Regions from separate parts of the Methylobacterium sp. XJLW genome, predicted to be linked through region 3. Evidence: riboswitches for the same ligand, from Rfam matches in the RefSeq annotation. Region 3 holds a riboswitch; each other region holds the start of a gene.

Region 1 (4,900 bases), 910 kb from region 3:
GATCCTCAACCGGCTCAACGAGATCTCCTTCAACGCGGTCCTGCTCAAGGAACTGCGGATGATGGCCTTGCTGCGGCAGGTCGCGCCCACGGACAATTCCGAGTGCGCCCGATGGGCGGCCATGCGCATGCACCGCATCGCCAGCGACGTTGTCGCCGAGCTGGGCTCGTCCTCGAAGCTCAATGCGGAATGGGCATTCCTGACGATGCTTCGGGACGAGGGACGCCGGAGCGCCGCGACGTTCCTGACCGATCATGGGCCGGATCTGGGCCGGCGTCCGTCTTTCGACCTCGACCGACTGCTCGAAGGCGTCTGACGCAGCCGGAACGCCCCGTCGCGCATGACAGAGCTTGCTGAACTTGATAAAGATCAAGGTGCATATATTGATTTATGATTTATGTTTATTCGGTATAGATGCAGCATGTATTCCATTTATCAGTCTTGCGCGTCGCAGATCGACGATATCTTGTCAGACTAAATGGGTCTCTGCCCAAGCCTCTTCACACCGGTTCACGCGCATGATCGGCGCGGCACTTCGCAGTCGGACCGGCTCGATTCCGGGGGAGCACCTTCACACCGAAGACCGCTCGTCGCATCCGGCCGGCCCCGGAAACGGCCCGGCGCCCACAGACAGAGGAGTGAACGCTTATGCACACGATCCGGGCTCTTCGCGCGGCGCTGGCCGCCTTACCCCTGTTGACCTTCGCGACGTTCGCGGACGCGACGGCCGCTGGTCCCGCACTGGGCAAGGCGCTGGCCGGACCGACGGTGTCGGAAGCCAGGGTCACCATCGGCCGTCACAAGGCACTTCCGAAGAAGAAGCGTATCCATCGCGAGCGGAAGATGTAGGGGCGATCGAGCGACCGCAAATGCACGACTGACTTGACCGGCTGGCTTAGAACCGAACCGATCGAGAGCATCTGCCCGGTGCAAAGCCAGCCGGTCAGGGTATCGGGTTCGCGCCGAAGGAGAAGTTTTGGCACGGGGCCACCGCGACTACGGCGATGAGGCATGCCGCGATCCAAGGCTGGACGGCAAGGCCGGCCCTGAGATGGAGCGGGTCACCGAAGGACCGTATGCCGGGTCATGAGCTCGGGCCGCGCGTTCGGCAATCAGCAACACGATGCCAAGAGCGTTCCATCGGATTTCCATTCAGCTGAGACGCTCGGCGCCCAGCGGCGCATGAAACAAGGCGTCGATGACCGCTCGTCCGTTCGGTTCAGCATAGCGCATATCCAGCCGCCATCGGCCCGCCGATCTCATTCGGACCCGCGTCGTCCGAGCCCAATCCGGTCCATCACCGCAACGTGAGAGCGGTGCATTCCATCGGGGATCGGACTGTGTCCATAGCGCCACACGTAACGTAACACTGTTACAAAGTTTGTCAGGCCCGTTGACCGGATGCGCGCCGGTGGCGAATATCGTCCAGCCAAGGTTCTTCGGGTCCCGGCCCGGAGCTAAGACGGGAATTCGGTGCGCTTTTCGGAGCGAATCCGAAGCTGCCCCCGCAACTGTGAGCGGCGAGCGCCTGCCACCGATGACCACTGGTGCTTGCACTGGGAAGGTCCGGCGGGCGCTTTGACCCGTGAGCCAGGAGACCTGCCTTCGGCACGATGACGTCCCTCGGGCGGGGTGCCCCGGCGGAGCGCGCGGTGTCGCCGTCTCGTGGGCGACGCTGCCCGTATCCCCGTGGCCTCCACCCGGCAACAGCGAGTGTGTGGTGGCGACCTCCGAACGTCCGTCTCTCGGCGAGCCTGCGCGGTTTTCAGCGCCATCAGCGCGTCGTCCGCGGACTCCGCATCGCGGTCGGCGGCTGGCGCTCGCCGCTGTCCTCTCGGCCGGGCTTCCGATCGAGGACGTGCGGGCGCAGGAGAGCGTGACGTTGGAGGAACTCTCGGTCGAGCAGGTCGGGGAGGGTGCCGGCCGCACGACGGCCTCCGGGCGCGGCACCATCGGCCTGATCGGCCCGACGCCGGGATACGGAGCGGGCACGGCCGTCAGCGCCACGCGCACAGCCACTCCGCAGATCGACGTGCCGGTGGCCGTCTCCGTGGCGCCGCGGGAGACGATCACCGACCTCGCCGCCACCCGCGTAGACCGGGCGTTCAACTATCTGCCCGGCGTCGCCCAGCAGAACAATTTCGGGGGGCTTTCGATCTTCAGTTACGCCATCCGTGGTGTGACGACCTCGGAGATCTACAAGAACGGTTTCCCCCTCAATCGCGGGACCCCGCCTCCGCCCGACGCGCAGAACATCGAACGCATCGAGGTGCTCAAGGGACCGGGGGCGGCCCTGTTCGGACGCAGCGATCCCGGCGGGCTCGTCAACCTCATCACCAAGCAACCCACCGCCGAACGGTTCGTCGAGTTCGGCAATCAGGTCGATTCGTTCGGTCTGACCCGCGGTACCATCGATGCCGGCGGTGCCCTGAACGCGGACGGGACGGTCCTCTATCGCTTCAATCTCGCCGCACAGGGGGCCGGCAGCTTCCGCGACTTCGTGGACAGCGACCGGCTGCTCGTGGCTCCAGTGGTGAGTTGGCAGGTCACGCCGGACACACGCGTTACGGTCGAGACCGAGTTCGTGAAGAACCGCATCGTCTTCGACCGGGGCGTGATCGCGCTCAATCGCCAGCTCGGCTTCCTGCCGCTCTCGCGGTTCCTCGGCGAGCCCGGTCAGAGCACCTACCAGAACAACAATTCGCTGCAGGTCCGCGTCGATCATCGCTTCGATGAGAACTGGCAGATGCGGCTCGCCGCTTACTTCAACACCGGCGATCTGGAAGGGGAATCGGCGGAGATCCGCGGAATCGCCGCCAACAACCGCACCGTCTTTCGCGACCGCAACGTGCGCGACTATCGCTGGGACGTGGCGGTCGGTCAGGCCGACCTGATCGGGCGGTTCGATACGGGCGGCATCGGCCACACGCTCCTCCTCGGCATGGACCGGGAGAGCACCGACAGCCGGACGGTCTATCTGCGCTCGAACTTCCGCACGAGCCCCTTCGCCCTCGACATCTATTCGCCGGTCTACGGACAGGCGCTGCCGCCGATCACCATCCCACGCAACAATATCGAGCGCATCACCAATACCGGCCTCTATGCGCAGGACGAGATCGTCCTGAGCCCGGAATGGCGGGCGCTGATCGGCCTTCGGCTCGACATCTTCGAGCAGAGCTTCCGCGAGCGCGTGGTGCGCAGCCAAGTGGACCAGTCGCGGGTCGCGGCCTCGCCCCGGGCGGGCCTGGTCTACCGGCCGATCCCGGAACTCGCCTTCTACACCAATGTCGGCACGAGCTTCCGGCCGAATATCGGCACCGACGCCGCCGCCGTCACGCGCGGCACGGCGCTGCCGCCCGAGACCGGCCTCGGCTACGAGGTCGGCGCCAAGTCCGAATTATTCGGCGGCAATTTGCTCCTCACCGCCGCCGCCTTCCGCGTGGAGCGGGAGAACGTGCTCACGCCCGACCCGGCGAATACCGGCTTCTCCCTCGCGGCCGGCGCCGTGCGCAGCCAGGGCTTTGAGCTGACGGCTCAAGGACAGATCACGCCGGAACTGAAGCTCCTGGCCGGCTACGTCTATGCCGATGCCCGCGTTACCAAGGACAACGTGCTTCCGGTCGGCGCCCCCCTGGTCAACGTGCCCCGCCACTCCGGCAGCCTGCTCGCGGTCTACGAGCCAGCAGGCGCGTGGCGCGGCTTCGGGATCGGCGGCGGCGTGCGCGGCGTGGGCGAGCGGGCGGGCGACGCGGCGGGGTCCGGCTTCACCCTGCCGGGCTTCATCGCGGTCGATGCGCTGGCCTATTACAAATTCGGCAACGCCCGCGTGGCGCTCAACATCGAGAATATATTCGACACCGATTACTATGAGAGTTCACTGAACGTATTCCGCGTCTATCCGGGCTCGCCCCGTCGCATCACGGGCTCCGTGACGGTGCGGTTCTGATGGCGGTTGAGCCGGTGTTGGCGCTCGGCCGCGTCGTCAAGCAGTTCGGAGGCAGGACCGCCCTCAGCGGTCTCGACCTCACCCTGCGCGCGGGTGAGGTCTATGCCCTGCTCGGTCCCAACGGTGCCGGAAAGACCACCACGATCAACCTCATCCTCGGCTTCCTGAAGGCCGATGCGGGGGAGGTCCGGGTCTGCGGGATCGATGCAGGGACGGATCCCATCGCTGCCCGGGCGCGCACCGCCTACATCCCGGAGCAGGTGGCCCTTTATCCGGGGCAATCGGGATTGGAGAATCTCCGTTACTTCGCGACCCTCGCCGGTCTCGCGATCGATCGGGCGGAGGCCGAGACGCATCTCGCGGCGGCCGGCCTGGCGCCCGAGGCCTGGTCGCGGCCCGCCTCCGGCTATTCGAAGGGGATGCGCCAGAAGGTCGGCATCGCCATCGCGCTCGCGCGAAAGACCCGGCTGCTGCTGCTCGACGAGCCGACATCCGGCCTCGACCCATCGGCGGCGGCGGCCTTCTCCGGGACGGTGCGGGCGGCGGCGGAGCGCGGCACGGCGGTGCTGATGGCGACCCACGACCTCTACCGCGTGCGCGAGATGGCCGACCGGGTCGGCGTGCTGGCGGGCGGGCGCGTCGCCGAGGAGATCGATCCGAGGCGCTACGCGCACACCGATCTGGAACGCCTCTACATCGCGCGCCTGTCGGGGGCGGTCACGTGAGGCGCGTCCGCGCGGAGTTGGCGCTGCTGTGGCGGGACGCGCGCGTCCGCTGGATCGGCGGCCTGCTCGTCCTGCTCCTGATGGTCACGGGCCTCGGCGCCTGGCAATCCGCCCGCGATTACGGTGCCGAGGTCGCGCGGGTCACGGCCGCAGAGCGGGCCCGCTGGCTCGGGCAGGATGCCAAGAACCCGCATTCCGCCGATCATTACGGCCTGTGGGTGTTTCGCCC
Region 2 (4,900 bases), 2.2 Mb from region 3:
AAGCGTCCAGCGGGAGATCGATCGTGCCGAAGGTCGCGTGACGAGCGCCTACGATACCGGCATCACCGGCTGGGACCCGAATCCGGCCGCCGCGCAATCGAGCTTCGAGGATCCGCAGCTCACCGCGCTCCAGGCGCCGCTGACCAGCGCGATGCTCGATCTCTACGCGCGCACGCTGAAATGGCCCGTGGCCAACATGCGCTACGAGCTCCTGAACAATGCGGTCAATCGGGGCTGGAGCTGGGGCTCGGGACGACAGGCACCGGAGGTGCTCTCGAACCTTCAGGGCACCCTGGCCCTCGACGGGCACCTGCGTGTCCTCGTGGCGCACGGATTCACCGATCTCGTAACCCCGTATTTCGCCTCGAAGCTCCTGCTGGCGCAGGTCCCGGCCTACAGTGCCGGTCGCCTGAGCCTCGCAGTCTATCCCGGCGGCCACATGTTCTACACGCGTCCGGATTCCCGCGCCGCCTTCAAGGCGGATGTCGAACGGATGTACATGGACGCTCTGAAGGTCCGCGATGGCGGCTCGGCGCGTTCGGCCGGCGCACCCGCGGAACGTCTCAGGACCGCACCGTGACGTGTTCGGCCGGGATGCAGGCAGCGGGGTCGTCGCCGGTCGGATCGTGACCGGCGCGACCGATCAGACATCGTCGAAGGCGAGAGCTTCGGCCGGGTACTCCACCATGCTCCGGCGCTGAGCGTCGGTATTCTGCCACTCGCCGACCTTCATGTACCGGCCTTCGCGATCGCGAACCTCGACCACTTTCCCGATCGTGGGAATCGACTGGAAGCCCTGCGGCCAATTGGACGCGAAGTAGAACACCTGCTCGACGCGCTCCGAGAGGTGGCAGATCGCCGGCCCGAAGGTTCCGAGCCCGAAGACGAGGTAGCGGCCGTTCACCAGAGCGGCGACGTCGGAGATCAGCGATTCGCTCTGGATCTCTACGGGCAGGCCGCGCTGCGCCGCATAGGCCTCCACTTCTGCAATGACCGGGTTGAGACGGTTCTCGAAGACGAGCTTGACGGAACGAATGCGGCCCTCGGCCTGCAGCCGGTCGATGACCATCCGGTAGAAGGCGAAGGGCGGCTGCGGATAGTGCGGGTCGACCCAGGTGCTGAAGATGTCGCCCGACCGGATATGGATCAGGAGCTGATCGTCGGGCTTGGCCGCAAATGTCCGCGGCAGGCCGTTGAACAGGGGCCGGATCACATCCTGAACGATCGCGCGCGAGTCGATCGGGCCCTGCAGCGCCGTCACCCGCTCGAACTGCGTCGGATCGAAATACAGCCCGGACAGGAAGTAACCGTCCGGCGGAAGCGGCTCGTCCGGCGGAATGAACGTGATGCCGTCGCAGGTCAGCCTCTGGGTCAGAAAGATCACCTTGCTGCGGTCGACCTTCGGGACCTTGATGTATTTCAGGTTGAGCGCCTTCGCGATCGAGACCGCGATGATGTACTGCACGAGGCAGTTCCCGAAGGCGCCGTTCTCGAACAGCGACAGGCCGACGAGGTTGCGGCTTGCCTGGCCAGGCGCGGATTCGAGATTGTAGGTGACGTAGACGTTAGCGCCGGGCTTCTCGTTCAGGAGCGTGATGTCGAGCCCGAGCAGCGCCCGCAGGGCGATGAGGTCGATGGCGGCTTCATCGGCGCGGATGTCGACGCCTGCGACGAGCGCCGGATCCGGCACCGCGATCCGCACGAGACGCGCCCAGGCCCGCTCGTCGGCGCCGATGGCGGCCACGAGGGCGCCCGGCTTGGCGATCCAGCCGACGATGTCGGGCGCGGACCACGTGACGCCGTCCTGCGAGACCTCGACGGCCACATCGCCGACCTCGGGCGCGACAGTATCCTGTACGGGTCGCAGCGCGACCGCGCGGATCGGAAAGCGACCGTCCAGATCGATCTCGAGCCAGGCGGTGCCTTCGTCCTGTACGATCCGGGGGCCGCGGCCGGTGGCGAGATCGACGAGGACCGGGCTCGGATCGTCTGCGAGGGCCATCGGGTCTCCGAGAACTGAGCGGAGGCGCCCATGCCGGGCCGGCCGGGCATCCGGTGCGGCGGTGCCCGCATCGGGGCGCGGACGTCAAGCCCGGCCACCCGCGAAGGGACGCACGGGAATCCGAACGGATCTGGCGCCGCTCCGTTGTGTCGTCGCCGGCATGCGTCTACAACGTGTCGGTGACGGTGCCCTGGCAACGGGGTGAAAAGGGAATGCGGTGAGGGGTTTCGCCCCGATTCCGCGGCTGCCCCCGCAACTGTGAGCGGCGAGCGCCTGCCAAGCGCCACCGGAGCGATCCGGGAAGGCGGTGGGCGCGCCGAGCCGCGAGCCAGGAGACCTGCCGTCGCAACAGGATCCCGCAATGCCGCCGGTGGGGCGGCTGGAGACACTCGACGATGACCGCTCAGACCCTCGCCCCCGTCGCCGCCGGTACCCGCTCGTCGGAGCGTCCGGTCGCCGTCGCGCTCGCGGCCATGCTGGGCCTCGGCCTGCTGTTCATGGCGGGTTTCTCGCCGGCGATCGCGTTCCACAACGCGGCGCACGACTTCCGCCATACCCAGAACTTCCCCTGTCACTGACGCCCTCGGCGCAGGGATGATCATTCGGCTTCTGTCGGCGGCCCTGGCCGCCGGCTTCTTCGCGGCTGCCGTTGTGACGGGCCTCGAACTCACGCTGACCTCGCCGCTGATCGTCGCGGCCGAGCGCTACGAGCAGCAGGAACCCTCGCATCAGGCCGCGAAGGCCCTTCCGATCGTGCTCGCCCATGCCGGGCATGACCATGCCGCGCCCGACGCGGCACCGGAATGGCAGCCCGGCCCCGGCCTGCCGCGGATGGCCTTCACCGGTCTTGCGACCCTCGTCGGCGGCGTCGGCTACGCCCTGCTGCTCGGCGCGGTGATGATCGCCTGCGGCCGCGAGCCGACGCCACAGGTCGGTCTCGCCTTCGCGGTGGCGGGCTTCGCCAGCGTCGCCCTCGCGCCGGGCCTCGGCCTGCCGCCGGAACTGCCCGGCAGCGCCGCTGCACCGCTGGCCGCGCGGCAGGCCTGGTGGGTGATGACCGCGGCGGCGACCGGAATGGGGCTCTACCTGATCACGATCCGCCGTGCTCTGATTACGATCCTGGGTGGCCTCGTCCTGATCATAACCCCCCACGTCGTCGGCGCCCCGCAGGCACCGGAGGCCGCGTCGGAGCTTCCGGCCGCGCTGGCCGCACAGTTCGCCGCCCGGTCGCTGGCGATCAGCTTCGTCTTCTGGATCCTGATCGGGTTGGGGCTCGGCTGGGCGTGGCAGGCGTTTTCCCGCGACACGCAACGGGGAACGGCCCGTGCCTGAGACCGTCCTGTACGTCTGCACGACCTGCCGCCGTCCGGACGACGATCCGGATGGACCGCGCGCCGGAGCACGCCTTCTGGAGGCGCTGCAGGCCGGGAGCGCCGGCACGCCGGACCTGCGGGTCGAGGCGGTGGAATGCCTGTCGGTCTGCAAGCGGCCCTGCACCGTGGCGGTCGCCTCGGCCGACCGCTGGACCTACGTCTACGGCGACATGGATCCGGCCGCCTCGGCGGAGACCATCCTCGCCGGACTCGCGGCCTATGCGGCGACCTCGGACGGCATCGTGCCCTGGCGCGAGCGTCCGGAGGCCTTTCGCAAGGGCGTGATCGCCCGCATCCCCCCGTTCCCTGAACCCCGCCCGCTCCCCGCCGGCACCCTGGAGGCCGCGGAATGACCATCGTGAACAAGATCCCCTGCACCATCGTCACGGGCTTCCTCGGAGCCGGCAAGACGACGCTGGTCCGCCACGTGGTCGAGAACGCCAGGGGGCGCCGCCTCGCCATCCTGGTCAACGAGTTCGGTGACGTCGGCTTCGACAAGTCCTTCCTCGCCGCCTGCGGGGTCGAAGGCTGCACCGAAGAGGCTATCGTCGAGCTGCCGAATGGCTGCATCTGCTGCACGGTCGCGGACGATTTCGTTCCGGCGCTGGAGACTCTCCTCGGCCGCGCCGAGCCGCCGGAGCACATCCTGATCGAGACCTCGGGCCTCGCGCTGCCGAAGCCGTTGGTTCAGGCGTTCCAGTGGCCGGCGATCCGCTCGCGGGTCACCGTCGACGGGGTCGTCGCAGTGGTCGACGGCCCGGCCGTCGCCGCCGGCGTCTTCGCGGACGATCCGGAGGCACTGGCCGCCCAGCGGGCCGCGGACCAATCGGTCGATCACGACAATCCGCTGGAAGAGGTCTTCGAGGACCAACTCCTCTGCGCCGACCTCGTGGTCCTCAACAAGGCCGACCTCATCGATGCCCCGACCCGCGCTCGGGTGCGTGCCGAGGTGGAAGGCCACCTGCCCCGGGCCGTGAAGGTGGTGGAGACCGAGAACGGCGTCATCGACCCGCGGGTGCTGCTCGGTCTCGCGGCGGCCGCCGAGGACGATCTCGATTCCCGTCCGTCGCATCACGGCGAGGGCGAGGATCACGACCACGACGACTTCGAGACCGTGGCGCTGCCCGTCCGCCCCGCGATCACGGCGGGCGATCTGGCGGCCCGGGTCGAGAAGGCAGCCGAGATCCCGGGCGTCCTGCGGATCAAGGGTTTCGCCGAGGTCGAGGGCAAGGCGATGCGCCTCGTGGTGCAGGGGGTCGGCCGGCGCGTGGCCCACCATTTCGACCGGCCGTGGAAGTCTGGGGAGGCCCGGGACGGCAACCTCGTGGTGATCGGCCTCAAGGGGTTCGACCAGCGCGCTGTCGCTGCGGCCCTCGCGGGATGACGGCCGCCGCGCGCGCCTGCGCGGCTGACGGCGGCGCGCCGGTGCGCGCGGCCGCGGTTTAGGGGCCGTCGATGCATCTCGTGCGCATCGATACCGTCTCGCTCGACGAGGGTGAGGCGGCGGTGGATCTCGGGCAAGAGC
Region 3 (4,900 bases):
CCGGCGGGCGAGCAGGTGCAGGCGGTTCTGGATGCCCCCCGGCAGCTCCCAATTCTCCACGGAGAAGTATTTCGGGTCGCCGACGATCGGGTGGCCGATATGGGCCGCGTGGGCGCGCAGCTGGTGCGTCCGTCCGGTCACCGGCTTGAACGACAGCCAGGACAGCTTCTGGGCGGCCTGATCGACCATCGCGTAGTAGGTCAGCGCGTGGCTCGCCCCCTCGTCGCCGTGCTTGGCGACGCGCATCCGCGCGTCGGCGTCGGTGGGCTCCTCCTTGGCGAGGTAGGTCGAGACACGCCCCTGCCGGACCCGCGGCACGCCCGCGGTCAGCGCCCAGTAGATCTTCCGCGCGGCCCGGGAGCGGAAGCTCTTGGCGAGCGTCGCGGCGGCGAGCCGGGTCTTGGCGACGATCAGGCAGCCGGCCGTATCCTTGTCGAGCCGGTGGACGAGGCGCGGCTTCTGGCCATCCGGGCCGGTGAGGGCGGCGAGCAGGCCGTCCACGTGCCGGACCGTCCCCGAACCACCCTGGACCGCGAGGCCGAAGGGCTTGTTGAGGATCATCATGTCGGCATCCTCGTAGAGGATGAGCGACCGGATGAATTCGGCATCGTCCTGCTCGCGGGCGGCGTTGCGCGGGCGCTCGGAGGGCTGGTCGAGGCGCAGCGGCGGCACGCGCACGCTCATGCCCGGCTCCAGCCGGTCGTTCGGCTTGGCGCGCTTGCCGTCGACGCGCAGTTCGCCCTTGCGGACGATGGTCTGCACGCGGGTGAAGGGCAGGAGCGGAAAACGCGCGGTGAGGAAGCGGTCGATCCGCATGCCGGCCTCGTCCGGCTCGACCATCAGGGTCTGCACCCCGGAGGCGAGGGTCGCGGAGGCGGCCGCGCGCTGCTCGCGGCGGGTCGGACCGGGTGTCGGCGCGGGGGAAGGGGCCGGGGCAGGCGCAGGGGCCTCCGAGCGCTTGGAAACGGGCCGGCTGCCGGGCTTCGCCGCCAGCGGACCGCGCGGCGCGGCGGCGTCGCGCCGCGGCTTCGCGGGCCGGGCCGGGGCTGCGGCTGCGGCGCCCTGCGCACCCCAGGGATCGCGCGCACCCGCATCGTCGCCGCGATTGCGGGCCGCGCGCTCTGCAGCGTCGCGGGCGCTGGTGCGCGGGCCCGTACGGGCACGGCCGTCGGCCTGGAACTTGCCGGGCTTGAACTTGCCCGCATCGAACTTGCCGGCCTGAGGCTTGCGCCCCTTCGGCCCGCCGCTTTTGGGAGGTCGTGTCGTCATGCTTCCGCCGGCACCCGTCTCCGCTTCGGACGGAGCGTCCGGGCGCATGGGCCGCGGCGTCGCGGACGTCCGGACCGATGGGATTGCACGGCTGTAGCATCGCCCGCGCGCAGCGGCAAAGGCGGCAGCGCGATCGCGCCCGTCAGGGCTCCGCGTCCCACGCCGCGCGGAGCAAGGCCTTCAGCCCGGCCGGGAAGAGTTCCGGCCCGCCCGGGACGTCGAGCCCGTCGAGATCGCACCACCGCGCCACGCAGGCGGTGCCGCAATCCTCGTGGAAGACGAAGCGCTCCTGTCCGTCGAACCGGCCGGGCGGCAGGGCGACCGGGAACAGGAACAGCACCTCGTGCCCGACCTGCCCCTCGTGCAGGAAGATGTTCTCCACGACGCGCGGGCCGCCGAGCACCGTGACGGTGACGCCGAGCTCCTCTTCGAACTCCCGGATCAGCGCGTCCTCGGCCCTCTCACCGAACGCAACGCTGCCACCGAGGGGCCGGACACCTGTCAGCCGTCCGTCATCCGCATGGATCTCCGCCACCAGCAGGCTATCGCCGCGCCGGGGGAGCCCCAAGGCCTTCACGCGGATCTCCGCAGGGGGACGCCAGACCGTCATGCCGAACCGGCTAAATCGTTCCCGACGGCGCCGCAACGAACCGGCGGGCCGCCGCGTCGATCCACGACAACTCCCGGACGTGCGGTTGACGCCCGGACGCACGACGGCCAAGCTGTTCCTCGACGGTTCCCCTCGGGGATCAAAAGGGAACGCGATGAGGGGTCCGCCCCGAAGCCGCGGCTGCCCCCGCAACTGTAAGCGGCGAGCCCTTCACCACCACGTCACTGGGTCACCCCGGGAAGACGGTGCGAGGGCGGCGACCCGCGAGCCAGGAGACCTGCCGTCAGCCGTGGTCACACGCGAAACGCGCCGGGCGGGGTGTCCTGGCGGGTGTCGAGGCGCCGTCAATCCCGAGGGGAGGCGGCCGCCGAGGCCTCGTTCGCGGTGACGTGCCACAGCAAGCGCGCCCGCGACGCCGTTCCCATGTCCGTCTCCACCGTTTCGCGACCTGCGATCCCTGTTCCGGGAGGCCTCCGCGCACCCGCTCAGGCTCAGGTTTCCAGGCGGTCAAAGCATTGTAATGTTATTACAATGCTTATAGGACGAAGGGGCCGGCGCGCGCCGTGCACGGACCGCTTCCCCCATGCTTCTCTCGATCCATCGCGCCCGCTCCGGCGGGCCGGCTCCCCTCTGCGGCGTTCTCCTCGCGCTCCTCGCCAGTCCGAGCGCCGCCCAGGAGGCCGTCACCCTGGATGAACTCTCCGTGGCCGGCGCGGGCGGAGACCCGAACCGCGCTGCGCCGACCGGCCTCAATCTGCGCACCCCCGACCGGACCGCGAGCCGCCTCGGTCTGACGCCGCTGGAGACGCCGGCGAGCCTCGACATCGTGTCGGGTGAGACCGCGCGGCTGCGCGGTCAGGACACGATCGCCGAGGCCGTGACCCAGGACGCCACCGGCATCACCACGATCGCGGCACCCGGCAACGGCAACGGCGCCTTCACGTCCCGGGGCTTCGCCGGCCCGAACTCGATCCAGCAGCTCTACGACGGCACGCGCTTCTACGTCGGCGCCAACACGGTGACCTTCCCGTTCGACACGTGGAACGTCGAGCGGATCGAGGTGCTCCGCGGCCCGTCTTCGGTGCTGTACGGCGACGGCGCCATCGGCGGCGTGATCAACGTGGTGCCGAAGAAGCCGGTCTTCGTGCCGATCAACGTCGCCCGCGCCGTTGTCGGCACGGATGGCGTTGCGCGCCTTGCGTTCGATTCGGGCGGTGGAATCGGTCAAGCGGAGTTCGGCGACACCTTCGCGTATCGCCTCAACGTCAGCGGCAATCGCGCCGACGGCTGGATCCGGCCGGAGGGCGATTTCCGCAACCTCGCGGTCTCGGCCGCCCTGCTGTTCCGACCGAGCGCCGATCTGGCGTTCACCCTGAGCCACGATCTCGGCTACCAGGAGCCCGCCCGCTACTGGGGCACGCCGCTCGTCGAGGGACGGATCCCGGACCTCATCCGGTTCAACAACTACAACGTCCGGGACGCGAAGATCACCTGGGCCGACAACTGGACCCAGCTCAAGACCGAATGGTCGCCCTCGGCCGACATCACGATCCGCAACACCGCCTACCGGCTCACAAGCCGGCGCCACTGGCTCGACGTCGAGCAATATTCCTACAACCGCGGCACCGGGCTGGTGGACCGGGGCGACTATCTGGAAATCTACCACAGCCAGGAGCAGGTCGGTGACCGGCTCGACGCGACGTTCCGGGGCAGCCTGTTCGGCTTGCCCAACCAGTTCGTGGCCGGGTTCGACGTGAACCACATCGACTTCCGGCACACCAATAACTTCTACTTCGACCAGACCACCAGCGTGCCGCTCGTCGGCTACGATCCGGGCCTCTTCCCGCAGAACGGGCGAGCCCGTCCGGCCTACGCCACGCAGACGAGCCAAGCCTCGGTCTTCGCGGAGGACCGTCTGATCCTGTCGGACAAGCTCTCGTTCCTCACCGGCGTGCGCCTCGACGTGCCAACGCTGAATCGGGAGGACCTGCAGACGGGATCGCGGTTCGAGAAGACCTACCGGGCGCTGGGCTACCGGTTCGGCCTCGTCTACAACCCGACGCCGGACAGCGCGCTCTACGCCCAGTACAGCTTCGCCACCGACCCGGTGAACAGCCTGATCACGCTGAACCAGTCGCTGGCGGGCTTCAAGCTCGCCACAGGCGATCAAGTCGAGATCGGCGCCAAGGGTCTTGCCTTCGACGGTGCCGTGGAATGGACCATCGCGGGCTACCGGATCGTCAAGGACAACCTGATCTCGGCAATCCCCGGCCAGCCGACGCTGTCCACGCAGGTGGGGAGCCAGTCCTCGCAGGGATTCGAGCTGGCCTTGGGCTGGCGCTTTGCTCCGGGCTGGCGGCTGGACGGCAACCTCGCGCTGCTGCACGCGCAGTACGACCGGTTCGACCAGACGGTGAACGGCGCCACCGTGTCGTATGCCGGCAACCAGCCCATCGACGTGCCGGAGCGGGTGGCCAACCTCTGGCTGACCTGGGACGTCTACCGCGACTGGACCGCGCGGGTCGGGCTTCAGAACGTGGGGCAGGTCTACAGCGACTTCGGCAATACGGCGCGGCGCCCGGCCTACAACCTCGTCAACGTGGTCCTCGACCATCAGGTCACGGCGGAGTCGCGCCTGTCCGTGCGGGTCTACAACCTGTTCGACAAGGTCTACGCGATCAGCGGCAATGCCGTGAACGGGGTCGGGACCAACTGGCTGCTCGGGCGGCCGCGCTCGGTCGAGGTCGCCTACACGGTGACGTGGTGAGCCTGCCGCGGCGGCTCGGCAAGGCGGGACGGCGCTGGCTGCTGCTGTTCCACCGCTGGGCCGGGATCGCCGCGGGGCTGTTCTTCGCCCTGTGGATCGGCTCCGGACTGGTGATGCTCTACGTGCCGTTCCCGGCGCTCACCGGGGCCGAGCGCCTGGACCGACTCGCACCGATCGCCTGGGAGCGCGTCGCGGTGGCGCCCGACGACGCGCTGCGGGCCGGCGGTCTTGCCGGCGTGCCGGCGGCCTTCGCC

Evidence for each region. A riboswitch is a leader RNA that binds a small molecule or an ion and turns the genes downstream of it on or off. The one in region 3 is predicted to bind cobalamin.
Region 1: it holds a riboswitch for cobalamin, as region 3 does, so the genes downstream of both, A3862_RS01010 (TonB-dependent siderophore receptor) here and A3862_RS26785 (TonB-dependent receptor) in region 3, are expected to answer to the same signal.
Region 2: it holds a riboswitch for cobalamin, as region 3 does, so the genes downstream of both, A3862_RS16700 (CbtB domain-containing protein) here and A3862_RS26785 (TonB-dependent receptor) in region 3, are expected to answer to the same signal.

Annotation. Positions count from the first base shown of each region.
Region 1 is NZ_CP016429.1:227,489-232,388, reverse strand. It holds partial or broken gene A3862_RS01025 (patatin-like phospholipase family protein) at 1-316, shown strand, start outside; gene A3862_RS01020 (hypothetical protein) at 649-849, shown strand; cobalamin riboswitch at 1,416-1,622, shown strand; gene A3862_RS01010 (TonB-dependent siderophore receptor) at 1,859-3,946, shown strand; gene A3862_RS01005 (ABC transporter ATP-binding protein) at 3,946-4,671, shown strand; gene A3862_RS01000 (DUF3526 domain-containing protein) at 4,668-4,900, shown strand, end outside.
Region 2 is NZ_CP016429.1:3,588,642-3,593,541, reverse strand. It holds gene A3862_RS16710 (S10 family peptidase) at 1-580, shown strand, start outside; gene A3862_RS16705 (discoidin domain-containing protein) at 644-2,002, opposite strand; cobalamin riboswitch at 2,169-2,361, shown strand; gene A3862_RS16700 (CbtB domain-containing protein) at 2,398-2,580, shown strand; gene A3862_RS16695 (CbtA family protein) at 2,597-3,334, shown strand; gene A3862_RS16690 (DUF1636 domain-containing protein) at 3,327-3,728, shown strand; gene cobW (cobalamin biosynthesis protein CobW) at 3,725-4,759, shown strand; gene cobN (cobaltochelatase subunit CobN) at 4,831-4,900, shown strand, end outside.
Region 3 is NZ_CP016429.1:5,816,859-5,821,758, reverse strand. It holds gene A3862_RS26795 (RluA family pseudouridine synthase) at 1-1,269, opposite strand, end outside; gene A3862_RS26790 (NUDIX hydrolase) at 1,412-1,846, opposite strand; cobalamin riboswitch at 1,986-2,178, shown strand; gene A3862_RS26785 (TonB-dependent receptor) at 2,463-4,646, shown strand; gene A3862_RS26780 (PepSY domain-containing protein) at 4,640-4,900, shown strand, end outside.